Regions from separate parts of the Serratia sp. Ae19-1 genome, predicted to be linked through region 3. Evidence: predicted binding sites of a transcription regulator. Region 3 holds the regulator's gene; each other region holds the start of a gene.

Region 1 (10,214 bases), on a different contig from region 3:
GGCGTTGACGTACACCGCCGAGGAGTCCACCGCGCGCACGAAATGCTCGGCGCTGCTGAGCGAGCGGGTGAGGATCGCGTCGGAGTGGTTGGTGCCGTGGGTGCGGATGTGGTCAATGGCCTGATCGATATCGTCCACCAGCAGCACGTTCAGATCCAACGACAGCCATTCGTCGTCATAATCTTCCGCGTTCACCGGCACCACCGTCGCCGGGCCGCCCTGCAGCAGCGGCAGCGCATTTTCCGCCGCGTGCAGCGTCACGCCCGCCGCTGCCATTTTGGCGCTCAGCGCCGGCAGGAACTCGGTGGCAATGCTGCGGTTCACCAGCAGCGTTTCCAGCGAGTTGCAGGCGCTCGGGCGCTGGATCTTGGCGTTTTCAATCACCGTCAGGGCCTTGTCGAAATCGACGTCTGCATCCACATAGGTGTGGCACACGCCGATGCCGCCGGTGATCACCGGGATGGTCGATTGCTCGCGGCACAGCTTGTGCAGGCCGGCGCCGCCGCGCGGGATCAGCATGTCGACATAGCGATCCAGGCGCAGCAGTTCGTTCACCAATGCGCGATCCGGGCTGTCGATCGCCTGCACCGCCGCCGCCGGCAGGCCGCACTGTTCCAGCGCCTGCTGGATCACTTTTACCGTCGCCTGGTTGGTGTTGTGCGTCTCTTTACCGCCGCGCAGGATCACCGCGTTGCCGGTTTTCAGGCACAGGCTGGCGACGTCGATGGTGACGTTCGGGCGCGCCTCGTAAATCACGCCGATCACGCCGAGCGGTACCCGGCGGCGCTCCAGCTTCAGCCCGCTGTCCAACAGGTTGCCGTCCAGCACGTGGCCGACCGGATCGTTCAGGCGGCACACCTGGCGCACGTCATTGGCGATCGCCGCCAGCCGCGCCGGGGTCAACAGCAGGCGATCGAGCAGCGCTTCGCTCATGCCGGTGGCGCGCGCCTGTGCCATGTCTTGTTCGTTCGCCAGCAGGATCGCTTCGCTGTTGGCTTCCAGCCTGTCGGCCATCACCGACAGCACCTGATTCTTCTTCGCCGTGCTCAGCACCGCCAACTGCCAGGAGGCCTGCTTGGCGGCCTTCCCCATCTGCTCCAGCATGCTCACTCCTTAACTGACAATCATATCGTCGCGGTGCACTGCCACCGGACCGTATTCATAACCGAGGATTTCGGTGATTTCCTGCGAGTGGTGCCCGGCGATCATGCGCATCGCATCGCTGTTGTAGCGGCTGACGCCGTGCGCCAGATCGCGCCCCGCCAGGTTGCGGATGCGGATCACTTCGCCGCGCGAGAAGTCGCCCTTCACTTCGCGGATGCCTTTCGGCAGCAGCGAGCTGCCGCGCGCCATCATGGCTTCCACCGCGCCGTCGTCGACGGTGATCTCACCGGCCGGCGGCGCGCCGAAGATCCAGCGCTTGCGGTTTTCCAGCGGGGTTTCCAGCGCGTGGAAACGGGTGCCCACCGGCTTGCCTTCGATCACGTCCGCCACCACGCCCGGCTTGCTGCCGGCGGCGATCACGACGTCGATGCCGGCGCGGCAGGCCACGTCGGCCGCCTGCAGTTTGGTGCCCATGCCGCCAGTGCCCAGACCGGAAACGCTGTCGCCGGCGATGGCGCGCAGCGCGTCGTCGATGCCGTGCACTTCACGGATCAGTTCGGCCTGCGGGTTGTTGCGCGGATCGGCGGTGTAGAGGCCCTGCTGATCGGTCAGCAACAACAGTTTGTCGGCCCCGGCCAGAATGGCCGCCAGCGCCGACAGGTTATCGTTGTCGCCCACCTTGATTTCGGCGGTGGCGACGGCGTCGTTCTCATTGATTACCGGCACGATGCGGTTGTCCAGCAGCGCCGTCATGGTGTCGCGCGCGTTGAGGAAGCGCTCGCGGTCTTCCAGATCGGCGCGCGTCAGCAGCATCTGCCCGACGTGGATGCCGTAAATGGAGAACAGCTGTTCCCACAGCTGGATCAGTCGGCTCTGCCCCACCGCCGCCAGCAGCTGCTTGGAAGCGATGGTGGCGGGCAGCTCGGGGTAGCCCAGGTGCTCGCGCCCGGCGGCGATCGCGCCGGAGGTGACGATGACGATGCGGTGGCCCGCGGCGTGTTGCTGCGCGCACTGGCGCACCAATTCGACGATGTGGGCGCGGTTCAGACGCAGCGATCCGCCGGTCAACACGCTGGTGCCCAATTTCACAACCAATGTCTGGCTGCCGTTCATAGTATTTCTGCCGTGTGTAATGATGAGAAGAAGAGTGCAAAGGTCTTTGTAACAGGAGAGACGCGTTATGCCAACAGGCACAACGCGAAATCAGCACAATACGTGGTCAAACGGGGTCAGGCGGAGAGTTTGATCAGTTTTTCTTTGAAATCGTCGGCGGGTTCCAGCCCCAGATCCATGGTCGCCAGCAGCTCGCCCAGGCGGCGATGGAAGTCGCGCAGGGTGTCTTCCAGCTTGGCGCTCACTTCATCATCCTTAATGTTTTGCACCGTCCAGTCGCCTTCTTTGTCGAACAGGCCGAATTGGTACGAATAGGTGAAACGCGCCTCTTCCGCCTGCAGCTCCATCCACCAGCCCCAGAACTCGCGCTTCTCCGGAGCGGGCTTTACATTGACGCAGACGGCCAAACAATCAAAGAAAAAACGGTCGTTTTCACATTGCCCTTCACGCAGGTACGGCCCCAAGCTGGCAAAACGTTTCATTAGTCGGCTTTTAGGGTGACCACTCGGTAACGTCATTCTCTAACCTCCTCAATGTAGACCACTCTTTTTAACAAACTGTTAAAATTTAGCAACTAATTAACGCATTTTGTCCTTCAGCCAGCCGGACATCTGCAGCAACGCCCGGTGGAAGCTGTCGTAGACCGGGGTACGCGGGATGGCGATCAGCTTGCCACTCACCGAGGAGGTGACGATCAGCTGCGACTCCTCTTTCGGGCTGAGCGTATCGCGCTCCCAGTAGCCGGAGATCATCGGCGTCGGGCAACGGCGCCCCAGCAGCCCCTGCATTTTCAGCGAGTAGCTGTTCAGCTCCACCTTCAGCACGTTGTCGGAAGCGTTAGCCATGCCCATGCGGCTGGCCAGCACATCCATATACATGTCCGGCACGTTCAGCTGGGTGCTGCCGTCGCACAGCAGGCGATGCACCACCGGGCCCAGGCAGGCCACGCCGCGCAGCCGCTGCGGCTCCAGATAGGCCAGTCGCACCGCCACGTTGGCGCCGAAGCGGAAGCCGAAAGCGCTCACCCGCTGATGATCCACCCACGGCACCGAGGCCAGCTGGATCAGCACCTGCTGATGCAGGTAGCTGGAATCCTGCGTCAGCTTCCATTTGCAGGAGGAGCCGATCGACGGCATGTCGAGCGTCAGCATGGCGATGCCATGCGGCGCCAGGTAGTCGCGGAACAGGCGGTGATAGTCGGTCTGCAGCGTATCGAGGCTGCCGCACATCAGCACCGTCGGGAACGGCGCCTCGCCCTTCTCCGGCATGTGCAGGAAACCGGTGACGCTGCCGCCGCCTTCGATGCGAAACTCCAGCTCTTTCAGCTGATACGGCAGCAGCAGCGCCGCCTCTTCGTAAGCGCGGTTAGCCAGCATCTCCGCCTGTTCGGCCAGCTCGTCGCCCTTCAGGTGCGGGTAACCGGCGATGCTGTACAGGCTCGCGGCCTTCAGCCAGTACTCGCCGCCGAGCAGCGGATCCTGCTGCTCCGTCGCCCTCTGCTGCCACTGCATGCCCTGATGGATCCACTCGTAGATCCAGTTGCCGTTGCGGTAGCCCACCACGGTATCCAGCCGCTGCGGATTGCTGCGCTCGGCGTCCGAGGCGGCGATGCGCGCCAACACTTCGTGGATTTCGATCGGGCTGACGCCGCGCCAGGCCCACAGCAGCGGATTCAGCATACGGTACCAGCTGCCGGTGGTGTCGCCTTCCAACGCGGAATGCATGGCGGCGCTCACTTTGTTGCGCGCGCGCAGCACCAGCGTCGAGGTTTCAGGGTGTTTGAATTTAGGCTTGAAAAGAATTTCAGAAAGGTTGGCCTGTGCCATGGTAACAACAGCCTCCGTAAATCTGGCGATAGGCCGCAACAGGCCTACTTAACTGGAGGTAGTGTACCTAACTCTGGCGGGATAAACCAAGATAACGCAAACGCCCGGCATAACCGGGCGTCAGGCGGCTGACAAAGAAGGAAAAAACGTGGTTTTTCCTCCTTTGTGGTCAACGGCCGAAAATCAATAAATTGATTTTCCTTATTTTTTATATTTTGCCTTCGGCAAGCCTGACAACGCCATCACGTTTATCATTAAACAAACGCCCGGCATAACCGGGCGTTGATTTGGAACTGGCTGGGCTTAGCGACCGCCGATAGGGGGAACGAAGCTGACGCCCATGTCCCACGGCTGCTCGATCCAGGTGTCCTGCGGGATGTCGACCACATAGTCGTCCACCAGTGGACGGCCCGCCGGCTTGGCGAAGATGGTGACGAAATGCGCTTTCGGGTACATATCGCGGATCGCTTTTGCGGTACCGCCGGTATCCACCAGATCGTCTACTACGATGAAGCCTTCACCGTCACCTTCGGCGCGCTTGAGCACTTTCATTTCGCGCTGGTTATCATGGTCGTAGCTGGAAATGCAGACGGTATCCACATAGCGAATGCCCAGTTCGCGCGCCAGCAGGCCCGCCGGCACCAGACCGCCGCGGCTTACGGCAATGATGCCGGTCCATTTGTCGGCAGGCAGCAGGCGGTGCGCCAGCTTGCGTGCATGTATTTGCAGCATATCCCAGGTAACAACGTATTTTTCGCTCATAGAATCGTGTCCCAGCCGGCTGGTGAAGCGGCTTACTTTATAGTTCAGGGGAAAAAAGGTTGCGCGAGATTATAGAGACTGGCCGCGTTGAATTCCAGCTGTACCGAGGAAAACCTCGCGATTTCCGCCGCGCGGCTTTTCGGTGATTGATGCTGAAAAAGCGAACGTTCCCACCGCGAAGCAGTGTGATCAAGCGCTTAAACCGCACAATACGGGGCGCGCGCCGCCGGAAATAAAGTGATATTCTCTGATGATCGTGCCACGACGCACAGATACCCGCTCACCTCAACCGCGCGGCACGCCCGTCCTGTCGGAGCCTGCCGTCACAGGAGACTTATAGTGTCTGAATTGTCTCAACTTTCGCCACAGCCGCTGTGGGATATTTTCGCCAAGATCTGTTCTATCCCGCACCCTTCTTATCATGAAGAAGCGCTGGCGCAGCACATCCTCACCTGGGCCAAAGAGAAGAACCTGCACGCCGAGCGTGATCAGGTCGGCAATATCCTGCTGCGCAAGCCGGCCACCAAAGGCATGGAAAACCGCAAGCCGGTCGCGCTGCAGGCGCACCTGGACATGGTGCCGCAAAAGAATAACGACACCGTGCACGACTTCGCCAAGGATCCGATCCAGCCTTATATCGCCGGCGAGTGGGTGAAAGCGCGCGGCACCACGCTGGGCGCCGACAACGGCATCGGCATGGCCTCCGCCCTGGCGGTGCTGGCCGACGACAGCGTTGAGCACGGCCCGCTGGAAGTGCTGCTGACCATGACCGAAGAAGCCGGCATGGACGGTGCCTTCGGGCTGCAGCCGAACTGGCTGCAGGCGGACATCCTGATCAATACCGATTCCGAAGAAGAAGGCGAAATCTACATGGGTTGCGCCGGCGGTATCGACTTCATCACCACCCTGCCGCTGCAGCGCGAAGCGGTGCCGGCCGGTTACCAAACCCTGAAGCTGACCCTCAAGGGCCTGAAAGGCGGCCACTCCGGCGCCGAGATCCACGTCGGGCTGGGCAACGCCAACAAACTGCTGGCGCGCTTCCTGTTCGCCCATGCGGCGGCGCTGAACCTGCGCGTGCTGGATCTGAACGGCGGCACCCTGCGCAACGCCATTCCGCGTGAAGCCTCTGCGGTGGTTGCGGTGCCGGCGGACAAAGCCGACGCGCTGAAAGCGCTTAGCCAGGAGTTCCTGGCGGTGCTGCAGAACGAACTCTCCGCCAAAGAGAAGAACATCACCGTGCTGCTGGAGCCGACCACCAGCGCTTCGCAGGCGCTGAGCGCCGACAGCCAGCAGCGCTTCCTCGCGCTGCTGAACGGCACGCCGAACGGCGTGATCCGCATGAGCGACGCGGTAAAAGGCGTAGTGGAAACCTCGCTGAACGTCGGCGTGGTCACCACCAGCGAAAACGAAGCGGAAATCATCTGCCTGATCCGCTCTCTGATCGACAGCGGCAAAGACTACGTGGTCGAAATGCTGACCGCGCTGGGCCAGCTGGCCGGCGCCAAAGTGGCGCCGAAGGGCGGCTACCCGGGCTGGCAGCCGGACGCCGATTCACCGGTGATGCACCTGGTGCGCGAGCTGTATCAGGATCTGTTCGACAAGACGCCGAACATCATGGTGATCCACGCCGGCCTGGAATGCGGCCTGTTCAAAAAGCCGTATCCAAACATGGATATGGTATCGATCGGGCCAACCATCACCGGCCCGCACTCGCCGGATGAGCAGGTGCATATCGAAAGCGTCGGTCTGTACTGGAAGCTGCTGACCTCGCTGCTGAAAGCGATCCCTGAGCGCGCGTAATCTGCGCGCTTAACGCAAAAAGCCGGCGACTCGCCGGCTTTTTTATTCCCAAGGCAGCGCCAGCTGCCGCTCCAGCTGCGGATCGAGCAGCGTCACATGCAGCCCCACCAGCCGCACGCCGCGCCCTTCGCGCCGCTCGCGCCACGCCTGCCGCGCCACCGCCAGCAAATCCTGCCGGTTCAGCACCGGGAACACGTGCTCCTGGGTGGTTTGCTGAAAATCCTGAAACTTCAGCTTCACGCCCTGCCGGGCGATGTGCAGATCTGGCTTCACCTTGCGCAGCCGCATCTCCAGCTCGGGGTAGAGTTTGTCGATAATCAGCGTTTCGCAATCTTCCCAGTCGTGAATGTCTTCCGCCAGCGTGCGCTCCACGCCCACCGATTTACGCAGCCGCTCCGCCGAGATTTCGCGCCGATCGATGCCCTGACACCGCTCCCACAGCACCCGGCCGAACTTGCCGAAGCGCTTGAGCAGCTGCGCCAAATCGTATTGCTGCACGTCGGCGCAGGTGATAAGCCCCACTTCCTCCAGCCGTTTGGCGGTCACCTTGCCGACGCCGGGGATCTTGCTGAGCGGCAGCTGCTGCAAAAACGCCGGCACCTGCGCCGGGGTGATCACGTATTGCCCATTCGGCTTGTTCATCTCGGAAGCGATTTTGGCAAGAAACTTGATCGGCGCGACACCGGCCGACGCGGTGAGATTCAGCTCGTCGGCGATCGCCTGACGGATCTCCTGGGCGATCAGCGTCGCCGAGCCGTTGCATTGCGGGCTGTCGGTCACGTCAAGATAGGCTTCATCGAGCGACAGCGGCTCGATCAACGGGGTATAGCGGGCGAAGATTTCACGGATATGCAGCGAAGCCTCTTTGTAGGCCGCCATGCGCCCCGGCAGCAGGGTGAGATGCGGGCACAGCTTGAGCGCCATCGCCGTGGACATGGCGCTGTGTACGCCGTAGCGCCGCGCCGGGTAGTTGGCGGTGCTGATCACCCCTCGCCGATCGGCGCTGCCGCCAATCGCCAATGGGATATCACGCAGGCTGGGATCGTCGCGCATTTCCACCGCCGCGAAGAAGCAGTCCATATCGACATGAATGATTTTACGCATCGCACCCTCCAGTAACACTGTATAAGTATACAGTCAAATACCGAAAGCTCAAGGCCGCAGGCTTCGATGAAAGCACCGCTTCCGTCAGATATTTCCGCGTTGTTAAAAAAGCTTAATTTTTCAATAGTATGATCTCCGCTATCCCGTGCGGCTCACCACAACGATAACGACAAGGTACTCTACATGATCAGATTTTCTCATTGGCTGCTGGCTTCCGCGCTGTCGCTGAGCGCGCTGGCGGCCAGCGCCGCCGCCGGTCACGCGCCGGCGATCGTCGCCCATCGCGGCGGCACCGCCGATGCGCCGGAAAACACCCGCATCGCCATCGAAACCGCGCTGAAAAACGGTGCCGACGCTGTTTGGATCACCCTGCAAGAATCCAAAGACGGCGTCATCGTGCTGTATCGCCCCTCGGATCTGACGGCGCTGACCAACCGGCAGGGCCCGGTCTCTGCGTATACCGCCGCACAATTGGCCGAGACCGATGCCGGCTGGGCGTTCGCCAAAGGCGATGCGCATCCGTTCCGCGGCCAAGGCATCGGCATTCCGCGGCTGGACGAGGTGCTAAAAGCGTTTCCGCACGTCACCTTCTATCTGGACATCAAATCCCCGGACGCCGATCCGGCGCAGTTTGGCCAGGCGCTGCTGGCGACGCTGGAAAGCACCGACAGCCTGAACCGCACCCGCGTCTACTCTACCGACGCCAAATACCTGCAGGCGCTGCCGCCGGCCATCCCGCGCTTCGAAAGCCGCGACGAGACCCGCACGCTGCTGGCCAACGTCACCATGGCGCACCAGTGCGATGTCAAACCGGACAACCGACAGCCGCGCTGGTACGGGCTGGAGCTGAAGCGCGAGGTGGAAGTGGTAGAGAAATACACCCTCGGCGAAGGGCGCTCGAAGGCGTTTCTGACCTGGGATAAAGAATCGATGGACTGTTTCCGCTCGCAGGGCCCGGCACACATCATTCTGTTCGGCGTCAACACGCCGCAGGAGTATCAGCAGGCGCTGGCGCTGGGCGCCGACGGCGTAATGGTCAACTCGCCGGCCGAGGCGAAAAGCTTCCGCAAGGCAAAATAAACAACCGGCTAAAGGCATAAGATGGTTCGACAAACCATCTTATGCCTGTCTGGCTTTCAGCGTCCGTCAATGAGCAGGAACCACTCGAATGATGCCATCCTCATTGCGCACACTAAACCCAGTTCCGAATATCCGAGCGGCGGGCTCAATACCTTTACTTCGTTTATCCCGCGACAATAGTGTCACCGAAACCCCGTAAGACCTCCCGTCTTCGAATCGATAGCTGACGTCGGGAATGCACGTAGCCGCAGTGAGCGCAGGCATCTCGTTATCCGTAAAGTTCTTGCAGAAGATAGCGTTGGCGTTGCCGATTTCTTCGATAATGACGCCGGCCAACCGCTCGTCCCCTTCCGGTTGAACCCGCACGCAAACATGGTTATCAACGACAGTGACGCTGGCCGCGTAGTTCTTTGGCCTCGGATCATTCATGTGCATGCAGCCGGCGAGCAGCAAAGTCAGCGTTCCTGCCAAAATAATGCGGTTCATCCTGTTACCTCTGCTTAAAAAACTGAGAAAGCGCATATTCGTATTTTCTGGCGATCGTTTTATCCGTTACGCCCTGAAAATTCACGCCATTGTTAATCGCGCCCAGCCAGATAGTCATGTGCCTTTCGGCAAGGCCCCAAATAAAAAACCCGGCCAAGGCCGGGTTTTCGCTTCGCTACAGAATGCGGTGCTTGTCCAACTGCTCGCGCCGCTGCGCCGCTTTGGCTTCGCGCTTTTTGCGCGCATCGCAGGGTTCCGGGCAGTCGCAGACTTTCTCCATCCCCAGCGCAGTGATGCCGCCGCAGCTGCCCTGCAGGCTTTTGCGTTTAAACACATAGCCCAGCGACATGCCGCCGACGATCAGCAGGAACAACACGAAGGTGGCGGCGAATACCGTCAACATAGCAACCTCACGAACTCTTTTTCAGATAGGGTTTGAACGCATCCGAATAACGCTCCTCAAACCCGTCGGCGGTTTTCACGATCATGAACACCGGGATACCGAGCAGGTTGGCCAGCGCCATCCCGCGCTCCGGCCCCATTACGTTCAGGCCGGTGGACAGGCCGTCGGCGGTCATGCAGGTCGGGCTCAGCACGGTGATCGACACCAAACGGTGATGAATGGGCCGGCCGGTGACCGGATCGATAGTGTGCGAATAGCGCACCCCGTCCTGCTCGAAGTAGTTGCGATAGTCACCCGAAGTGGCGATCGACATCTCTCCCGGCTGGATCACCAGCTGCGCCTGCTGCTGCGCGCCGGCGGTCGGGCGTTCGATGGCAATGCGCCACGGCTTTTGCTCGCCGTTGCGCCCGCGGGTGCGCACTTCGCCGCCGATATCCACCATGTAGTTTTGCACGTGCTGCGATTGCAGGTATTCCGCCACCACGTCTACGCCATACCCTTTGGCGATCGACGACAGATCGACATACAGCTCGGGG
Region 2 (10,214 bases), on a different contig from region 3:
GGGTGCCCAGGTTGTCGATGAGCTGGCAGGATTCAAGGACGTTAACCGGGTTTATATTGTTGGTGGCGGTGCCCCTCTGATCGAGGATGCTGTTAAAGCTGCATGGCATCATCTGGGCTCGAAGGTTGTCATGATGGATTCGCCGCAAACATCACTCGTTGAAGCCATCGCTGCATTTAAAGGGGAATAAGACTGTGAGCGATGAACGGAAGAAGTTAACGGTTTATCTTCATCCGGACCAGGTGGCGGATAATGTGTCTTTAGACATTATTGATTCTGTCCCACGGAACGATAGAGGGGATTTATATAGGAGGGCACTTATCTCCGGCTTAGCACTTCACCACCTCGACCCGCGGCTTCCTGGCTTACTAGCACAGTTGTTGGATAAGAGTTTCACGGCTGATAGCCTGGTAGGTTTAATCAGTCAGACAACGGGATGGAAGCCATCCCAGGCCAATATCCGTGATGTGCTTGCTGTACTGGGCGCGGGTAAATTTGATTCTGCAATCAAGCCTGAAATTGCTGAAGATGATGAGCAGCGCCGACTGGAAGAGGCCCGGGTCAAAATGAAAGACCTCTTCTGATACTCAAATTGAGGCTTTGGGGATATCGGACCACCTGGTCGTGTATGCCGGAGAAAGCATCTCTCTTTTCATTTGCCATTCTGGTGCAATTCCGCGGCCAGCAAACCATACCTTCCCGAGCCCTGAATGGTTTATACCATCCAGGGCTTTCATTAGATCCTCGCTTCGTTCCTGCGGCTTAACGTCATCGAAAAGATTTAACTGTGCTACTCCCGTAGGGGTGAAATCATTCAGCATTACGCCAGCCTTTGCATATCGATGCCCGTCGAGCCAGATACGGTCCAGGGCCTTTACTGAGGCATTAATGATGTCCCGGGTGTCACGGGTAGGCACGAGAAGCTTTTCACTGGCCACGTTGCCGTAATACGCTTCGTTGACTGCGAAAGGGGAGGTTTTGATAAAGACCGATATGTGCCGGCAGAACTGATGCTCTCCCCGCAATTTTTCAGCAGCGCGTTCGGCGTACTGGCAGATAGCCTGCCGCAACGCTTCGTAAGTCGTGATGCGCTCCCCGAATGATCGGCTGCAGACAATCTGCTGCTTCGCGGGTGGTGCCTCTTCGAGAGATATACAGGCCTCACCGTTCAGCTCGCGTACGGTTCGCTCTAGCACCACGGTAAAGTTCTTGCGTATAAAGGAAGGATTCATGCGCGCCAGCTGTAGCGCAGTCGTCACGCCGTATGTATTCAGCTTTTTGCCTATGCGTCGACCAACCCCCCAGATTTCCTCCACTGGCTGCAATGAGAGCAGTTTCTCCGTCCTACGGAGGTTGCCAGTGGTAAGGGCCAGTACGCCCCCGAATTGAGGCCACTCCTTAGAAGCCCATTGCGCTGATTTTGCTAGAGTTTTTGTTGGGCCCATCCCGACGCCAATTGTCAGTCCGGTTCCGATGAGGACATGCTCGCGCAGCTGCCGTCCGAAATCTTCAAAGTCGGTACAGCCATCGATGCCGCGAATGTCCAGGAACATCTCGTCGATACTATACTGCTCAACGCGGGGCGCCAGTTCTTCCAGATGTGCCATGACCCGGTTGCTCAGACTCGCGTAAAGCTCATAATTGCTGGAAAACGTAATAATTTTCTCCGGGAACTGCATTGCCTTCAGCTGGAACCAGGGGATCCCCATTTTGATCCCAAGCCGCTTCGCTTCCTTCGATCTGGCTATTACACAACCATCGTTATTGCTAAGAACGACCACTGGTTTATCACGCAAGTCAGGACGAAAGACTTTCTCACAACTCGCATAGAAGCTGTTCACATCTGCGAGGGCGAACATTAGTCATGTCCCCGGGTTTTGTGTACAAAGGCAGTTACAACACCGAAAATTTGTAGCTGCTCAGGTTCTGGCCACAGAGTAGGGTAGGCTGGATTCATTGCCTGCAACCCTGGCCTCGGTTTCAACAGTAATCGCTTGACAGTAAATTCACCTTCAATCTCAGCAATAACGATATCGCCGTGGTGTGCCTTTTCGGCTTTATCAACGATCATCAGATCGCCAGAATGTAGCCCTATATCAGTCATGGAATTACCAATAGCTCGCACAAAATATGTCGAACTGGGCCGGGATATACAGTAATCGTTGAGGTCAAGTTCGGCTTCGACATAGTCCTGGGCCGGGGACGGGAACCCCGCCGGACACCTCTCGCTATAAAGAGGGATGGGGATAATTTCTGGCTCGCAATCGACACGCAATAATTCAAACATAGGCACCTCAGGACTGTATTTATATACAGTATTATTGCTTTATTGAGTGTACTTTCAAGTTTTTGCTTTGCCCATTTTTTTAACTCTCTGTTGCTTAAAGAAGTTCCCCGCCGTGCCTTCACTTTAGCCCGAACGCTGCAAATGCAAGGGTTCGCTACGCCTCCATCTTCGCCCGGTCGCAGTGATTTATTGCTTCATGCCGTTCTTCCCGTCGTTCTCCCGCTCAATATTCGCGGGAGAACCGTCCAGACCGTCATCGCTGTTTATCTGCGCTGCCGCCTGCGGTGTCGCCCCTGCATTCTCCGCTCGCAGTCAGGCTGTCGTGTCGGCACGGCGCAACTGGGTGCCGGATGCTGAGGATACAACCATGTTCAGACTGACCTGTATTGAACTCAATAACGGCGAATTTGCCGTGTATATCAACAACCATTATCTGTGGAGTGAGGATGCCAGCGGGGAACGACTCTACATGGGTGAGGTGCTGGAGCAGCTTTCCCTGATGCCGGGTGTGGAAACCTGCACTATTCAAGAGGCAGTTCCGGAGGACGAAGAGTGGTGCTGGAATGACATTGCCGATCGCGTGCTGCCGCCGCTATTTGCCAGCCGCGAGGGTGTAACCGTGGCAGCTCTCATCGCGCGATTACAGCAGTATCCGCCGGATGCACTGTGTATGGGAACGTTCTGGCTGGCTGATGACTTTCTGTCCCTTAATGACAGCCTGACAGAGGGGGAGATTGCTGATGCTATGCGTGTCTGTTACCACAGCCATGATGCCTGCATAGGTTTTAACTGGGACACATTGCAGTTCGCTATCGACCAGGTAAAGGGGCGCTGACAGAAGAAAGGGCGCCACCGGCCGGAGGCGTCCCAAAATATACCAGGCTTATGATCCTACAAAGTGGTGTACTGACACGCACTTATGGTCATTCTGTCATACACGGGAGGCGCCTTCAGCTACCAGAATCAGTACCAAAGGATGTCGGTGCCCTCCGCCTTTCTGCCGCCAGTCGGCGGCGTGTTCAACGCCGTGCCTTCACGCTAACCCGGCCGCTGCGGTCGCAAGGGTTCACGTTGTCTCCGTCCTCACCCGTTCGCACCTTTCACGGCGCATTCAGCCCGTGAAAGGCTTGCGCTGCGGCTTGCGGCGTCGCCCCTGCGCCCTCCGCTCAGAGCCGGGTTTTTGTGGCGGCACGGCGCAACAGGGTGCCGCATATCAGAGAGGAGTGTGTCTATGTCCCGTTATATCCTGGGTGACTGCGTGCAGGTGATGTCCCGTTTTCCGGCACGTGCCGTTGATTTTATTCTTACCGATCCCCCGTATCTGGTTGGCTTTAAGGACCGTACCGGCCGCACTCTGGCCGGGGACAATTCGTCGGAATGGCTTCAGCCAGCGTGCCACGAAATGTACCGCGTACTCAAAAACGACAGTCTGATGGTGAGCTTTTACGCATGGAACCGCGCAGATCTGTTTCTCAATGCGTGGAAATCGGCCGGGTTCCGTGTTGTTGGCCATATCGTTTTTGCGAAGAGTTATGCCTCCAAATCAACGTTCGTGGGCTACACCCATGAGAACGCTTACCTGCTCGCGAAGGGGCGACCGCAAACCCCGGACCGCCCCATCCCGGACGTGATCCCCTGGAAATACACGGGCAACCGACACCATCCGACGGAGAAGCCGGTGCAGAGCCTGCGGCCACTGATTGAATCGCTCACGCGTCCGGGGGCCATTGTCCTTGACCCGTTCGCCGGCAGCGGCTCTACCTGCGTGGCCGCCGCCGAAGCCAGCCGCCGCTATATCGGGATCGAGATGCTTGAGCAGTACCACGCCGCCGGCGTTCGCCGTCTGGCACAGGTTGAACGGGCGAGAAGGATGCCGGCGGCCAATGACGGTACGTTTTACCCTGATTATCCGGAGGCGGCATGAACTACTCGGGCCTTGAATCCCTGCGCGCGGACGTGGCCGCGCTCAGCAATGCCATGTGTGACGTGCGGATGCTGCTGAACCGCCTCGAATCTCAGCACCGGCACGACGCGGCAACGCTGGCTGAACGTATGGCCGCCCAGACCCTGCGCCGGATCAACACCCTGCTTCTGGAAGCCTACCGCGAAGCCCTGGTGCTGGACGAAACCTTTCAGGACTGACTGACCCTGCCGGGCTGATGCCCGGCCTGTAACCACTTACGAAAGAGATAAAAAGATGTACGGAACCCGCAAAGAACTTTGTGTACAGCTTGAAACCATGTTCACGTCTGACGAACCCCTGGTCCTGCTGGTCTGGACGGAAGAGGGGATTAGCGTGGCCTGCCGTGAAACCCAGCCAGAACCGGACGAGGCTGAAATCCGGGCGGTGATGAAGGCGCTTGGTGAAATGAAAATGACGCAATACCGCCAGGAGGGGGTAAATAATCTGACTATCAGCGATCTCCTGACCCATCAGCGGGAAGCGGCAAACCGTCAGGTGAGTGTACCGGCAGCTTTACTTGCACGCGTCCTGCGCGACTATGAGTGTGAGCTGGAGCATCGCGCCGGAATGGCCTGGGAGGCCGGGCGGCCTGAACCCGATTCCGTAAAGGAAGCAAGGAATGACGTCTACGCACTGAAAGACGCGCTGGTAGCCTGAGAACGGGCCGGGGGAGCGTCCCCGGCAACCGGTGACAATTCACAGCGAAAGAGGATGTCGTTAACTCCGCTTTTTATGCCGCGCTGGCGCGGCGGAAGTGAGCGCCGTGCCTTCACTTTAGCCCGAACGCTGCAAATGCAAGGGTTCGCTACGCCGCCATCCTCGCCCGGTCGCAGTGATTTATTGCTTCATGCCGTTCTTCCCGTCGTTCTCCCGCTCAATATTCGCGGGAGAACCGTCCAGACCGTCATCGCTTTTTATCTGCGCTGCGGCCTCCGGTGTCGCCCCTGCATTTTCCGCTCGATGTCGGGCTGTCGTGTCGGCACGGCGAAGACGTCGCCGCATTCAGAAGAGGAGAATATCATGACCATTGCTTACCGCTTTATGCACCGTCATACCCGAAACACGCTTGTAGCCCGCGGCTGGCCAGCCAACATGGATATCGATACAAGCCTGAATTACTCCAGAGGAGAAGGCGTTGCGTTCTATGGCCAGCTCGATGCTTTACAGTTGCAGCGTCTGTTACCTGAGATTGCACTGCGTGGTTTGATGTCCGATCAGGCAATGAAGGTGCTGCTGCCATTACTGGCAGGAAGTGAACTGATTGTCCGCCTTTATCGTAATTCGCTGGGGCATCGTAAGGCTCATGCCGGAACCATTTCGCTTGAATATGATAATTGCCCTGAAGGTATGTCCACGAAACATATCCTCTGTCTGCTGAAAGCCCTGCGTGATGAGATTAACCACGTCTGTAGCTGCGTGGCATCCGCCGGATACCGCCTGATGGAAGCCTTGCGCCCCGCCGCTGAACCGCTGGTATTTACCCGCCGAACCCGTAATTTCCTCCTGACAGTAACGGAAGTGGAGCAGGTGCAGGATGATGCGCAGTGGGATAATGAGACGCTCGACGCCCGTCTTAAAGCGGTACTCGACGGGAAGGAAACCTTTCGCCGTCTGCAAATCCGTCTGGAATGCAATGGCCGTACAGTCGGGCAGACCCACGTGCCTTATGCCCTTCGTCACCCTGACAGCCCATCCCGCGACTGGTTTGACAGACACTGGCTGCGGGATGTGGTCAGCAGCGCACGAACCGAGATTGACGCGATGATGAAATCCTTCTCCGGCATCCGGATTGCCGCCTGATTTTGGGCGGGGCAGTGCGCCCCGCCTTATTGCGAAAAGGATGTCGCACGCTCCGCTTTACCGGCGCCCCCTCCACGATGTTACCGGGACGCAGGTGAAAACGTCCGTGCGGTCTGCGGCTAACGCCGTGCCTTCACTTTAGCCCGATCGCTTCAGATGCAAGGGTTCGCTCCGCCGCCATCCTCGCCCGGTCGCAGATTTTTACGCCTGATGCCGTTCTTCCCGTCGTTCTCCCGCTCAATATTCGCGGGAGAACCGTCCAGACCGTCATCGCTTTTTATCTGCGCTGCGGCCTCCGGTGTCGCCCCTGCATCTTCCGCTCGAAGTCGGGCTGTCGTGTCGGCACGGCGTAAGCCGGAACTCAGACGACACAGACACTGGAGGAGTTTTATGAACACTACCACCCCGGCGATTTATGTAGGTACATACCACAAATACAACTGCGGTAGCCTCTACGGTAAATGGTTTGACCTCACCGACTTTGATGATAAAGCAGAGTTTCTGGAAGCCTGCAACGAGCTGCACGCCAATGAATCCGACCCGGAACTCATGTTCCAGGACTGGGAAGGGATCCCGTCAGCATTTGCATCCGAATCTTCCGTTGACTGGAATTTCATTGAAGCCTACAAGCGCGCAGTAGAAGACGGTATGGATGCTGCATTTATTGCCTGGGTGGAATACTCCGGAGAGTGTGATTATGACGCCTTCGAGGATGCTTATTGCGGAGAAGCTGAGAGCGAAGAGGACTACGCCTGGACTATGGCAGAAGAGTGCGGCCTTCTCAATGACATTCCGGAATCGCTGCGTTGCTATTTCGATATGGGAGCCTGGGCGCGGGATTTGTTCCTGGATGGTCTGGTATTTCTGGATGGCTACGTGTTCAACGGTTGATGTCAGAGGCGGGGCAGGGCCCCGCCACAAAGGAGAATAAAAATGAAACTTGATCCACAGACCCGTGACATCCTGCGTCAGTACAAAAATATAATTAACGCCCGTCGACGTGAAAATGGTCAACGGGAATTAAGAACGGAGCAGGTGATCGACGAAATATGCTATTACATGACCTGCCAGCGTGCGGTGTATATCGGCGGTCATTTCATTTTGCAGGGTGGAAAAGGTAACTGATAACCTGGCAGGCGGTATCATCCGCCTGTTAGCCCGCGCGAAAAACCCTGGCAGGCTTTGCCTGCCGGCGGTTGTTACCGCGCCTGCGGCGCAGCTACAAACGGCCCCGGCAGAAAAAGTCAGCAACGATCTCGTTGCAGGCGCGTGAAAGAGAGGAAAAACATGAGCGAATTTAATCTTTCGGTACGTTCAAAAGAGGATCAGGACAGGATCGCCGTAGACCTGGCCGCGTCAGGTGTGGCATTTAAAGAGCGGCTAAATCAGCCAGTGGTGCCGGAAATTGTGGCACGAGAGGTGCCCGAAGAGCTTCGCGAATATTTTCTGGAAAGGTTGCGCCATTACCGCCAGCTTAGCCAGCAGTTGCCGAAAGCCAGCGACCCACAATATTCAGAAATGGCCGAGGCAAATAAAAAGTAATTTTTTCAGTAAGATATGCTGTAAATCAAACTCATTGCCTTTGTTGCAGTGGGCGTCCGGGCGGGCTGTCATGCTTCGCACAGAGCCAGCAAAGCTGTCTCTGCCCGGCCCCTGCGGGGCAGCGGGTGTCCATCCCATGACGCAACCCCCATCGCTTGCAGCAGCCGTTCCGGCTGCGCCGCTCAGTCGCGCCGTTTCCTGCGCTCCCTGCATCACGCCGTAAATACCCCGTCGTGATGTAGGGGGCAATGTCGTTTCGCCGCGCGCGGCTTCCCGTCATTGCGGCGTGTCCCTGCCCATTCCATCCGGTCCTTTTACACCCCTTTGAGTCCCTCCTCCGGGTGCTGAGACCGCCACAGTCCTCGTGGCTGTCCAGGGTGAATGCTGACGCACGGCCACCAAAACTTTTTGCAGGCAAAAACTTTTTGCGTCCGCCCCGGACATCTGCCTCGGCCGGTGTCGTTTACGCACCTGCGGCGAAGGTTCTCAAACGGGTGATGTTTTATCCCCCGGGAAAGTTCAGCAGGTTCCCGCGAAACGTCAAAACCGCGGCTCCCGTAACTCAACGGGTGATGGGTTTTAAAACCAGCCACTTTTTTAAAGGAAGTATTCAGTGGGAAAAACATTACAGAAATTTCTGAATCAGCCAGTGCTGCTGCGCGAACCCACCGCCGAAGAAAACGAACTGGCGGCTCTGTTGAATGGCAGTACCGTCACTGCACCCGTGGTGCTGCCTCAGGGGCCGTTTACCCGTGAAGAGGCGACCGCTCTGGTGGCGCAGTACACCAACGTCAGTATTGAGAACGATCAGGGTACTTATTTTCAGCTTGTTGTGCGGGGTGAAGAAGGGTTTTTGACGAAGTGCGCGTGGAACTTTGAGAACGACGTGGGGGCATTGCTTAACCGCGCTCTTGCCAGTTACAGAGCCAGAAAACAGCAGTAAGAAGGTGCCCTGTCGGAGCTGTCACTCCGCAGGGCAAGACAATCATTAATACTGAGAGGTACTAAATCATGACAGTTGCAGATGTTAAATCAAAAGCACCAAAAAAAACCAGTAAGAATAAAACTGCCGGAAACGAGGCGCTGAAAACTGCCCTCGATGCGGCAGTCATTGAGTATGTTCCGCTGACCGATCTCATTAAATCACCGCTGAACGTGCGCACGATTCCCTACACCACCGAGAGCGTTAAGCGACTGGCTAACTCCATTGAAAGCCTCGGACTGCTTCACAATCTGGTTGTCCATGCCCTGCCCGAGGGAAAATACGGTGTGGCAGCAGGTGGTCGGCGTCTGACTGCGCTGACGCTCATGTCTGAAATGGGGCGTATCAAACCGGATTATCAGGTTCCGGTTAAACGTGTCAGCGACGAGCTTGCTGTTGAGGCTTCTTACGCCGAGAACAACGAGCTTGAAACCATGCACCCTGCCGAGCAGATCACAGCGTTTGGTACGCTGGCGGCGCAGGGAAAAACTCCCGCGCAGATTGGTGAGGTGCTTGGGTACGGTTCCCGCCACGTCCAGCGCATGCTCAAACTTGCCAGTCTTGCCCCGTCACTGCTTGCACTTCTGGCAGAAGGTCAGCTTGATGTTGAACAGTGTCAGGTGTTGTGTCTTGAAAGCGATCCTGAGCGTCAGGTTGCTGTTTACGAAAGCGTAAAGGAGGAATGGGGACGCACTACCGTAAACGCACTTAAAAATCGTATTACGGAAAGTGAAATTTCTGTCTCGCATCCACGTTTCGCATTTATCGGGCGGGAAGTTTATGAAGCCGCAGGCGGAATTGTCCGTGAAGATCTGTTCAGTGAGCAGGAAGGGGACGGAACAGTAGACAGTCTGCTTGTTGAACGTCTGGTACTGGAAAAACTTGAATTGATCGCTCAGGAAATCCATCAAAAAGAGGGCTGGATGTGGGGTACCGGACGTCTGGCTGCAATTAACCTTTACGGACCTGACGGAAAGGACTACCGCATTCTGCCGGAGCCAGATGCAATCTACAGCGAAGATGACAGCCGCCGTATCGATGAACTGTCCGACAAATTTAACGCTCTGGATCCTGACAGTGATGAAGCCGAGGCCATTAGCAGCGAAATATCCCTCATTGAACATGCCGCTGAGCTTCGTGGGTGGACAGAAGATCTGAAAGCAAAATCAGGCGTGGTGGTGAGCTTCATGCACGGTGCGCTTCGTATTCAGCGTGGTATATGCCGCATGTCTGATTTACCTGACCATGACAGTAACGGAGAGGATTCCGCGCAGTCTCCTGCCGTGACTCATATGCATCGACCTGATGCAGCAGAAGGGATCAGCATCCCGCTGCTCACCAAAATGTCATCCGAGCGCACTCTGGCGGTACAGGCCGCGCTGATGCAGCAACCTGAAAAGGCTGTGGCGCTTATGGTCTGGCGTATGTGTACCTGCGTTTTTGCTGGATGTGTGACCACGCCGCATCCGTTCCGTATCAACCTGACCGTTTCTCACAGCAGCCTCACTGAGAACGCCCCGTCCGGTAAAGAGGGCGCAGCGTTTGAAGCCCTGATGACCGAAAAAGAGCGCCTGAAAACCCTGCTGCCGACAGGATGGGAGAAGGACTTCACGACCTTCTTCGCCCTGAACGGAGAGGTA
Region 3 (10,214 bases):
ATGACCGTCAGATCGTCATCAGTCAGCTTGCCCCATTTTTCCTTCACTTTGCCTTTAAGCTGCTTCCAGTTACCGTCGGCTTGATCTTTATTCATAGTCTCTCCGTTAACCTGTGGTGAATCAGCGATCCCTGTAACCGGCCGGGGTTAACCAGAAATATTTCTGGCTGATTACGCCCTCACCTTAAGGGTAATCACGCCCATTCATTCGCCAGCCACAAGACTAATTCTAGTCAAACAAAGAAATTAAAACAAAAAAACCAGTATAAAAAACCATTAATAAATAAAATAAAAACAAAAAACGCCAACAAACAAGAAGCTAACGTGAACAGGCCCGGACCGAAAACATGTAAGTAAACATGAATAAAAGCATAAAAAAATCTAATTTATTACCTGACAAAGTTTCTGGACTAGCGTGCAGTAAACCAACTGCCACGCAGCTGGTGACGGTGCCAGATCCAGCCCAACGCCAGGCCGCGCAGCGCCAAAAACACCGCCAACGCCAGCCAGAGCCCATGGTTACCGAGCAGCGGCACGCTGAACAGCGCAATACCATATCCCGCCGCGGCCACCGCCATGCTGTTGCGCATCTCGGCGCCGCGCGTGGCGCCGATAAACATGCCGTCCAGCAAATAGCACCACACGCCGACCAGCGGCAGGATGACCTGCCAAGGTAAATAGTGGGCGGCTAACGCACGCAGCTCCGGCAAAGAGGTCAACGCCGCCACGATCTGCTGGCCGATGACGGCATAGGTCAGGCCAAAGGCCAACGCGACCAGCCCCGCCTGCCGACAGGCCGCGTGCCACACCTTGCGCAGCTGGCTGTCGTCCCGAGCGCCGTAGGCGTGGCCCGAATGGGCCTCCACCGCATAAGCGAAGCCGTCGAGCGCATAAGCGGTGAACGTCAGCAGATTCATCAATACCGCGTTGACCGCCACGACATCGCTCCCCAAGCGAGCGCCGAAGATGGTCAGCGACGCAAAACACAGTTGCAGCAACAATGAGCGCAACATGATGTCGCGGTTGAGCGCCAGCAGGCGGCGCAGATCGCCCCGCCAAGCCTCACACAGCATCGGCAAGGTGATGCCGCGCAGGCGCATCACCCGCCACGCCAGCCACAGGCCGAGCAGCAACGTGGCGTATTCGGCGATGGCGGTCGCCGCCGCCGCTCCCCGCACGTTCCAGCCCAGGCCCATCACCAGCCAGATATCCAGCACAATGTTCAGCAGGTTGCCGACGATCAGCAGGATCACCGGCGCACGCACATACTGCACGCCGAGCAACCAGCCCAGCAGCACCAGATTGGCCAGCGCCGCCGGAGCGCTCAGCCAGCGGATCTCAAGAAAACGCCGCGCCTGTTCCAGCACGTCGGCATTGCCGCCGACGATCTGCAGCGCCAGTTCGATCAGCGGGTAGCGCAGCAGGACGATCGCCACCCCGGCCAACAGCGCCAGCAGCAGCGGTTGCATAAACGCGCGCGCCAGCGCCTGGGGGTTCTGCGCCCCCAGCGCCTGTGCCGCCAGGCCGGTCGTGCTCATGCGCAGGAACAGCAGCAGCATGAACAGGAAGCTGGTCGCCACCGCACCGATCGCCACGCCCCCCAGATAAATGGGGCTGTCGAGGTGGCCGATCACCGCAGTGTCCACCAGTCCGAGCAGCGGCACGGTGATATTGGAGAAAATCATCGGCAATGCCAGGCGCCACAGGGCTTTATCGGTGTCGCTGGTGAAGGCGGAAATCAAACGCATGATGAGATGTTCCCGTAACAGTGGCGAAGGGCAAAGTCAGAAACAAAAACGCCCCAGAACAGGGGCGATTGATACAGGGAGCGGTACGGATGGCGCGGCGTTTAAATCCAGTCGCCGTTGCGGATCACGCCAACCGCCAGCCCTTCGATAGTGAAATTCTGCTGACGCAGATCGACCACGATCGGTTGGAATTCGTTGTTCTCCGGCAGCAGCTCAACCACGTTGCCGTGTTTTTTCAAGCGTTTGACCGTCACTTCGTCTTCGATGCGCGCCACCACAACCTGGCCGTTGCGCACGTCTTGCGTTTTGTGCACCGCCAGCAGATCGCCATCCAGGATGCCGATGTCGCGCATCGACATGCCGTTCACCCGCAGCAGGAAGTCTGCGCTCGGTTTAAACAGGGAAGGATCCACCTGGTAGTGCCCTTCGATGTGCTGCTGCGCCAGCAGCGGCTCGCCGGCGGCGACGCGGCCGATCAGCGGCAGGCCTTCCTCTTCTTCCATCAGCAGGCGGATGCCGCGCGACGCGCCGGAGACGATTTCAATCACCCCTTTGCGCGCCAGCGCCTTCAGATGTTCTTCGGCGGCGTTAGGCGAGCGGAACCCCAGACGCATCGCGATCTCGGCACGCGTTGGCGGCATGCCCGTTTGCGAAATATGATCGCGAATCAGATCGTAGACCTCTTGCTGTCTGGTAGTTAGTGCTTTCATTCCGCCCCCTGTTTGTTTATACAGTCTTGCTGTGAGTATATACAGGTAAGCGCGGATTGGGAACCGAAGAATAAATAAAAATCAGTCAGTAGGCGCCTTTCGTCAGCCGAAATGCTGCCATAAGACCGTGCCCCAAACGAACAGCGCCAGCACGATCGCCAGCGACACCGCCGCCGATCCCATGTCCTTGGCCCGGCCGGACAGCTCGTGATGTTCGCTGCCGATGCGATCCACCACCGCCTCGATCGCGCTGTTCAGGATCTCGACGATCATCACCAGCGCGACCGATCCGATCAATAAAATGCGCGCTATCGCACCCACATCCAGCCACACAGCCAGTATGATAGCCAGGACGGCCGCCACCAGCTCCTGGCGGAACGCCGCCTCGTGTTGCCAGGCGGCGGAAAGCCCTTTATAGGAATAGCCGGCGGCCTTGATGATGCGGGTCAATCCGGTTGCTTGGTTTGCCATGTTTTCGTGCCTTTCTCAGAGGTCGGTCATAATAAAAAGAGTCTAGAACAGTCCGCGCTGACGGCTCTCGGTTTTCGAACACCACAGATCTGCTACCCGGTTTCTGGTATGCTTGCGGCGCATTGCTAACAAGAGGCTTCACGTTGTTATGTCAGGTTGGCGTAAAATTTATTATAAACTATTGAATTTACCACTTAAATTGTTGGTGAGAAGTAAGGTCATCCCATCAGATCCGGTTACCGAGCTAGGGTTGGATCCCTCACGGCCGATTTTGTATGTTTTGCCTTACAATTCCAAGGCGGATTTGCTGACGCTGCGCACCCAGTGCCTGGCGCAGGATCTGCCCGATCCGCTCGACTCGCTGGAGATCGACGGCACCGTGCTGCCGAGCTACGTGTTCATTCACGACGGCCCGCGCGTGTTCCGCTATTACACCCCGAAAGAAGAGTCGGTAAAACTGTTCCACGACTATCTGGATCTGCATCGCAGCAATCCGGATCTCGACATCCAGATGCTGCCGGTTTCGGTGATGTTCGGCCGCTCGCCGGGCCGCGAAGGCCACGGCACGCCGCACCTGCGTCTGTTGAATGGCGTGCAGAAATTCTTCGCCGTGCTGTGGCTCGGCCGCGATAGCTTCGTGCGTTTCTCCAACACCGTTTCGCTGCGCCGCATGGCCACCGAGCACGGCACGGATAAAACCATCGCGCAGAAACTGGCGCGCGTGGCGCGCATGCACTTCTCGCGTCAGCGCCTGGCCGCAGTAGGCCCAAGCCTGCCGGCCCGTCAGGATCTGTTCAACAAGCTGCTGGCGTCAAAGGCGATCGAAAAAGCGGTCGAGGACGAAGCGCGCAGCAAGAAGATCTCGCACGAGAAAGCCCAGCAGAACGCCATCGCGCTGATGGAAGAGATCGCCGCCGACTTCTCTTACGAAACCGTGCGTCTGTCCGATCGCGTGTTGAGCTGGACCTGGAACCGGCTGTATCAGGGTATCAACGTCACCAACGCCGAGCGCGTGCGCCAGCTGGCGCAGGACGGGCACGAGATCGTCTATGTGCCCTGCCACCGCAGCCACATGGACTACCTGCTGTTGTCGTACGTGCTGTATCACCAGGGCCTGGTGCCGCCGCACATCGCCGCGGGCATCAACCTCAACTTCTGGCCGGCCGGCCCGATCTTCCGCCGTCTGGGCGCGTTCTTCATCCGCCGCACCTTCAAGGGCAACAAGCTCTACTCGACGGTGTTCCGCGAATACCTCGGCGAGCTGTTCACCCGCGGCTACTCGGTGGAATACTTCGTGGAAGGCGGCCGTTCCCGCACCGGGCGTCTGCTGGAGCCGAAGACCGGCACCCTGTCGATGACCATCCAGGCGATGCTGCGCGGCGGCGCCCGTCCGATCACGCTGGTGCCGATCTACATCGGTTACGAGCACGTGATGGAAGTGGGCACCTACGCCAAAGAGCTGCGCGGCGCCACCAAGGAAAAAGAGAGCCTGCCGCAGATGGTGCGCGGCCTGCGCAAGCTGCGCAATCTGGGCCAGGGTTACGTCAACTTCGGCGAGCCATTGCCGCTGACGGCTTACCTCAACCAGCACGTGCCGCAGTGGCGCGAGTCGATCGATCCGATCGAAGCCCAGCGCCCAAGCTGGCTGACGCCGACGGTCAACGATCTGGCCGGCCAGATCATGGTGCGCATCAACAACGCCGCCGCGGCCAACGCCATGAACCTGTGTTCCACCGCGCTGCTGGCCTCGCGCCAGCGTTCGCTGACCCGCGAACAGCTGATTGAACAGCTCGAGTGCTACCTGCAGCTGATGCGCAACGCGCCTTACGCGCGTGACGTCACCGTGCCGACGCAAACGCCGGACGAGCTGCTGGATCACGCGCTGAACATGAACAAGTTCGAGGTGGAGAAGGACAGCATCGGCGACATCATCATTCTGCCGCGCGAGCAGGCGGTGCTGATGACCTATTACCGCAACAACATCCACCACTTGTTGGTGTTGCCGTCGTTGATCGCCAGCATCGTGATGCATCACCGCCGGGTATCGCGCGCCGAGCTGCTGCGCCAGATCGGCATGATCTACCCGATGCTGAAGGCCGAGCTGTTCCTGCACAACGACAAGGAACAGCTGCCGGAGGTGCTCCGGCCGATGATCGACGAGCTGATCCGCCAACAGCTGATCTGCGACAAAGGCGACGAGCTGGTGCTGAACCCGGCGCGCATTCGCCCGCTGCAGTTGCTGGCCGCCGGGGTGCGCGAAACCCTGCAGCGCTACGCCATCACCATGTCGATCCTCAGCGCCAACCCGAGCATCAACCGCGGCGCGCTGGAGAAAGAGAGCCGCATCATGGCGCAGCGCCTGTCGGTACTGCATGGCATCAATGCGCCAGAGTTCTTCGACAAGGCGGTGTTCTCTACCCTGGTGGCAACGCTGCGTGAAGAAGGCTATATCAACGACAGCGGCGACGCGATCCGCGAGCACACCCTCGAGGTGTACAATATGCTGAGCGATCTGATCACGCCGGAAATCAAGCTGACCATCGAAAGCGTCAATATGCCGGCGGAGACCAACGACCTGCCGCAAGCCGACGCGGAAGAAGAGCAAGACGAGTGATTTCGCCCGGCGCGGAAAAACAAAAGGCACCCCATGGGGTGCCTTTTTTCTTGCTTTGGGGAACCGTTACCCCGGCAGATAACTCAACGCGATGCCGATAAACACCACCAGCCCGACATAGTTGTTCTGCAGGAAGGCTTTGAAGCAGGCGTCGCGCTCACGCCCGGCGATCTGCTTCTGCTGGTGAATAAACAACGCGCCCGCCAGCAGCAGCGACCAGTAAAACGCCCCGCCGAGCTGCGCCAGATACCCGACCCACGCCAGCAGCAACAGCGTCGCGAACTGCAGCAGCCCGACGATCAGTTTGTCATAACGGCCGAACAGGATAGCGGTGGACTTGATGCCGATCTTGAGGTCGTCATCGCGATCGACCATCGCATACAGCGTGTCGTAGGCCACCGTCCAGCAGATGTTGGCCAGCAGCAGCAGCCAGCAGCTGAGCGGCAGCGATTCGCTGACCGCCGCATAGCCCATCGGAATGCCCCAGCCGAACGCGGCGCCCAGCACAAACTGCGGCAGGTTGGTCACCCGCTTCATGAACGGATACACCCAAGCCAACGCCAGCGCCGCCAGCGACAGCCAGATGGTCATCGCGTTCAGCGTCAGCACCAGGCAGAACGAGATCAGCACCAGCACCACGAACAGCACCTTGGCCTCTTTCGCGCTCACCCGGCCGCTCGGCATCGGCCGCCCGGCAGTGCGCTTCACGTAGCCGTCCACCGCGCGATCGGCGTAGTCATTCACCACGCAGCCGGCGGCGCGCATCAGGAACACGCCGAGCACGAACACCACCAGAATCGACAGCGACGGCACGCCTTTCCCGGCCAGCCACAGCGCCCACAGCGTCGGCCACAGCAGCAGCAGCGTGCCGATCGGTTTATCAATGCGCATCAAATGGCTGTAAGCCCGCCATTTACTTTGAGTCACGCTTCCCTCCAAGGTCTTGCTCTCCTCTCTCATGCGGGAACCGCTGAATACAGCGGTGAAGCCGGTAAAAACAGTTCGGTCAGCAACAGCGGCTTGCCCGCCAACCGCAGCCGCGAACGGCGCGCCCAGAGCGCGTCCTGCCGGCCGATATGAATATAGTCACGGGTCAGATCGCCGCTGCTGAACAGATAGCGCCCGAGCGGCAGCGTGCCCAGATCCACCAATGCCTGATCGGGGCCGGTCAGCGTATTTTCCGGGATCACCGTGCGCCCCAACAGCCAGGGCTGGCCGTCGCCCAGCAGCACCACTTCGCGCAGCCAGTAGCGCGGGCTGTCGGGCAAGTGGTTCGCCTCGTCGCCCAGCGCTTCGCGCGTGACGAAGCATTCGCGCTGCGGTTCGACGCGCACCTGGGCGCAATGGCGTTCAAATCGGCGGGTCATGGAGCCTAACTCCATCAGCCAGTCGCTGACGGCGGCGGGCGCCGGAGGATCCTGTTCGGACAGCCACTCCAGCGGCGGCAGGATGGAATCCCTGATGCCAGACATTGTTTTACTCCTCGCCTGGACCGCAGCCGGTACGGCGCGCCAGACGATACAAACTGTTAACAGGCCCCCATTGTAGCGCAGAAATGCGAAAGCGGCAGGCTGATTCGTGGCGAAAACGGCGCTCGCCTCGTCCGGAAAAACCGAAGTTCTGTCATCTTTTTGCCATCCGCATTCTCTATCTTCATTCCCCGGCACGCTGACGATTCTGTGATCGCACGCAAAGTTTCAGCTTCCTCGCGTTGTGTTATCTACGCGCGTAGATACTCTGATGCCGCAGCGTTGAATCGCCATGCGTCCGACATGATTTGCCGGCACACCTTTGTCGCCGACACCAGGGAAACCATCTTTAACCGCGCCCCTCAAGGCGTAGAACAAAAGAGGATAGCACTGCCATGAGCGAAACAACGCTTGCAACTCCACAGTCCGCCGACGCCGCGCTGGCGGCCGATGAACGCCTGGCAACCAAAGAGGGGCGCAGCCAATTTTGGCGCGCCACCTTCTCCTGCTGGCTCGGCACCGCCATGGAATACGTCGATTTTGCGCTGTACGGCCTGGCGGCCGGCATGGTGTTCGGCGACGTGTTCTTCCCCGAAGCCACGCCGCTGGTCGCGCTGTTGGCCAGCTTCGCCACCTACTCCGTCGGCTTCGTCGCACGGCCTATCGGCGCGTTGGTGTTCGGCTGGATCGGCGATCGCAAAGGCCGCCGCGTAGTACTGATCACCACCGTGGCGCTGATGGGCCTCTCCACCACGCTGATCGGCCTGATCCCGTCCTATGCGCAAATCGGCGTCTGGGCCCCCGCCTGCCTGGTGATCCTGCGCTTCGCGCAGGGGTTCGGCGCCGGCGCAGAGCTGTCCGGCGGCGCGGTGATGCTGGCGGAGTACGCACCGGCCAAACGGCGCGGGCTGGTGGCGTCTATCATCGCCATCGGCTCCAACAGCGGTACCCTGCTGGCATCGCTGGTATGGCTGCTGGTGCTGCAGCTCGACAAAGAAGACCTGATGAGCTGGGGTTGGCGCATTCCGTTCCTCGCCAGCATTCTGATCGCCGGGGTGGCGCTGTATCTGCGCCGTCACGTACGGGAAACGCCGGTTTTCGAACGCGAGCTGCAGCAAAACCACCAGCGCATGCTGGACGCCGCCCATGCCGCGCCAGATACGCGCAGCTACCTGCAACGCACCAAGGCGTTCTGGGTGATGCTCGGCCTGCGCATCGGCGAGAACGGCCCCTCTTACCTGTGTCAGGGCTTTATCGTCGGTTACGTCGCCAAGGTGCTGATGGTCGATAAATCGGTGCCGGCGCTGGCGGTGTTGATCGCCTCGCTGTGCGGTTTTCTGGTGATCCCGCTGGCCGGTTGGTTGTCTGACCGCTTCGGCCGCCGCATCACCTACCGCTGGTTCTGCCTGCTGCTGGTGCTGTACGCCTTCCCGGCGTTCTGGCTGCTCGACAGCCGTGATCCGGCGATCGTCATCTCGGTGATCGTGGTCGGCATGTGCATCGCGTCGCTGGGGATCTTCGGCGTGCAGGCGGCCTACGGCGTCGAACTGTTCGGCGTGAAGAACCGCTACTCCAAGATGGCGTTCGCTAAAGAGCTCGGCTCGATCCTCTCCGGCGGCACCGCGCCGCTGATCGCCACCGCGCTGCTGTCCGGTTTCGGTCACTGGTGGCCTGTCGCCTGCTATTTTGTTGTAATGGCGGCCATCGGCTTAATCACCACCTTCTTTGCTCCCGAAACCCGCGGCCGCGATCTCAACCTGCCGCAGGATGCCGCGTAGCAAGAAGGCGAACAGGATCCCAATTTGGATAATCACTCCGCGCGACGCGTTACCCGCGCCGACGTGGCCCGCGTAGCGGGTACCTCCGTCGCCGTGGTCAGCTATGTGATCAACAACGGCCCGCGCCCGGTGGCGGAAGCCACCCGGCTGCGCGTGCTGGCGGCGATCGAGCAAACCGGCTACCGCCCGAACGATATCGCGCGGGCGTTGGCCTCCGGCAGTACGCAAACCTACGGGTTGGTGGTGCCGGATATTTCCAACCCGTTCTTCGCCACGCTGGCGCGAGCGCTGCAGCAAGAGGCCTTCAGCCGCGGCCGCGTGTTGCTGCTGGGCGACGCCGGCGACGACCGGCAGCGCGAGTATGAGCTGATCAACAACCTGTTACGTCGCCAGGTCGACGGCCTGCTGTACACCAGCGTCGATCGCCACCCGTGGTTCGATCTGATCCGCGCCTCCGGCACGCCCTGCGTAATGATAGACACCATCGACAACCAGGCCGACATCTGCGCCATTCGCGTCGACGAACGCGATGCCGCCTGCCAGGCAACCCGCCATCTGCTGCAGCACGGCTATCGTGATATCGGCATTTTTATCGGCCCGCTGACCATGCTCAACGCGCAGGATCGCCTGAACGGCTGGCGCGATGCACTGCTGGAGGCGGGCATCACGCCGCGCGACGAGTGGATTTTCGAGGTGCCCTACACCCGCCAGGGCGGCTACCAGGCCACCCAGCGCCTGGTGCGGGGCCCGCGCCCACGCGCCATTTTCACCTCTAACGAACAGCAGGCGCTCGGCTGCCTGTCGGCGCTGGCGGAGCATGGGCTGCGCGCACCGGACGATCTGGCGCTGATCTGTTTTAATGGCACGCAGCAATCCGAATTCAGCGTGCCGCCGCTCAGCGCGGTCGAGCAGCCGATCGACGCCATGGCCAAGCGGGCCATCGCCATGCTGGCCGCCGGCGCCGTACCCGCCGAGCCGCACGAATTCGCTTTTCAACTGCGCATCCGCCGCTCGTGCGGCTGTTAGCGGTTTTTCAGGACACCTTATATGCGTTTGATCATTGATTGCGATCCCGGAAACGGCGTTCCCGGTGCCAACGTCGACGACGGCCTGGCGCTGGCCCTGGCGCTGGCGGCCAAACCGCAGCTGCAGCTGGAGCTGATCAGCATCGTGGCCGGCAACACCCCGCGTGAAGTGGGCTTTGCCGTCGCCACCGATCTGCTGGCGCAGAGCGGCTATCAAGTGCCCCTCGCCCTCGGCGCAGCGCGCGCACTGAGCGAACCGCCGGAGCCGTGGCGCGCTCATCTGGACCGCCCGATCGCCGATCCGAAACTGGCGGCGCTGTGGCGCGGCCTGCCCACGCCTTCTTTCGCCAATGCGCCCGCACCGGACGCCGCCATCGCCATCGGTGAGTTGATCTGCCGG

The links. Region 3 encodes LexA, which represses DNA repair genes until DNA is damaged. Its sites were predicted from a motif close to TNCTGTATGTACATACAGNA; they were not measured.
Region 1: the regulator LexA is predicted to act here: its motif matches at 7,725-7,744, upstream of dinB (DNA polymerase IV).
Region 2: the regulator LexA is predicted to act here: its motif matches at 2,299-2,318, upstream of umuD (translesion error-prone DNA polymerase V autoproteolytic subunit).

What each region holds. Positions count from the first base shown of each region.
Region 1 is NZ_JBCHWD010000001.1:41,512-51,725, reverse strand. It holds gene proA (glutamate-5-semialdehyde dehydrogenase) at 1-1,104, opposite strand, end outside; gene proB (glutamate 5-kinase) at 1,114-2,217, opposite strand; gene crl (sigma factor-binding protein Crl) at 2,334-2,735, opposite strand; gene frsA (esterase FrsA) at 2,796-4,043, opposite strand; gene gpt (xanthine phosphoribosyltransferase) at 4,347-4,805, opposite strand; gene pepD (beta-Ala-His dipeptidase) at 5,145-6,605, shown strand; gene dinB (DNA polymerase IV) at 6,648-7,709, opposite strand; gene AAIE04_RS00230 (glycerophosphodiester phosphodiesterase family protein) at 7,893-8,789, shown strand; gene AAIE04_RS00225 (putative T6SS immunity periplasmic lipoprotein) at 8,856-9,275, opposite strand; gene nqrM ((Na+)-NQR maturation NqrM) at 9,451-9,678, opposite strand; gene AAIE04_RS00215 (FAD:protein FMN transferase) at 9,686-10,214, opposite strand, start outside.
Region 2 is NZ_JBCHWD010000011.1:21,144-31,357, forward strand. It holds gene parM (plasmid segregation protein ParM domain-containing protein) at 1-190, shown strand, start outside; gene AAIE04_RS23345 (plasmid partitioning/stability family protein) at 195-584, shown strand; gene AAIE04_RS23350 (Y-family DNA polymerase) at 588-1,859, opposite strand; gene umuD (translesion error-prone DNA polymerase V autoproteolytic subunit) at 1,859-2,287, opposite strand; gene AAIE04_RS23360 (hypothetical protein) at 2,655-3,122, shown strand; gene AAIE04_RS23365 (DNA methylase) at 3,519-4,211, shown strand; gene AAIE04_RS23370 (YubE family protein) at 4,208-4,429, shown strand; gene AAIE04_RS23375 (DUF1380 family protein) at 4,485-4,907, shown strand; gene AAIE04_RS23380 (YubG family protein) at 4,962-6,050, shown strand; gene AAIE04_RS23385 (antirestriction protein ArdA) at 6,441-6,941, shown strand; gene AAIE04_RS23390 (hypothetical protein) at 6,984-7,175, shown strand; gene AAIE04_RS23395 (DNA polymerase III subunit theta) at 7,338-7,592, shown strand; gene AAIE04_RS23400 (DUF905 family protein) at 8,290-8,535, shown strand; gene AAIE04_RS23405 (ParB/RepB/Spo0J family partition protein) at 8,604-10,214, shown strand, end outside.
Region 3 is NZ_JBCHWD010000002.1:223,123-233,336, forward strand. It holds gene AAIE04_RS06475 (CsbD family protein) at 1-95, opposite strand, end outside; gene dinF (MATE family efflux transporter DinF) at 410-1,747, opposite strand; gene lexA (transcriptional repressor LexA) at 1,849-2,457, opposite strand; gene AAIE04_RS06490 (diacylglycerol kinase) at 2,560-2,928, opposite strand; gene plsB (glycerol-3-phosphate 1-O-acyltransferase PlsB) at 3,077-5,542, shown strand; gene ubiA (4-hydroxybenzoate octaprenyltransferase) at 5,609-6,502, opposite strand; gene ubiC (chorismate lyase) at 6,499-7,014, opposite strand; gene AAIE04_RS06510 (MFS transporter) at 7,407-8,789, shown strand; gene AAIE04_RS06515 (LacI family DNA-binding transcriptional regulator) at 8,814-9,815, shown strand; gene AAIE04_RS06520 (nucleoside hydrolase) at 9,837-10,214, shown strand, end outside.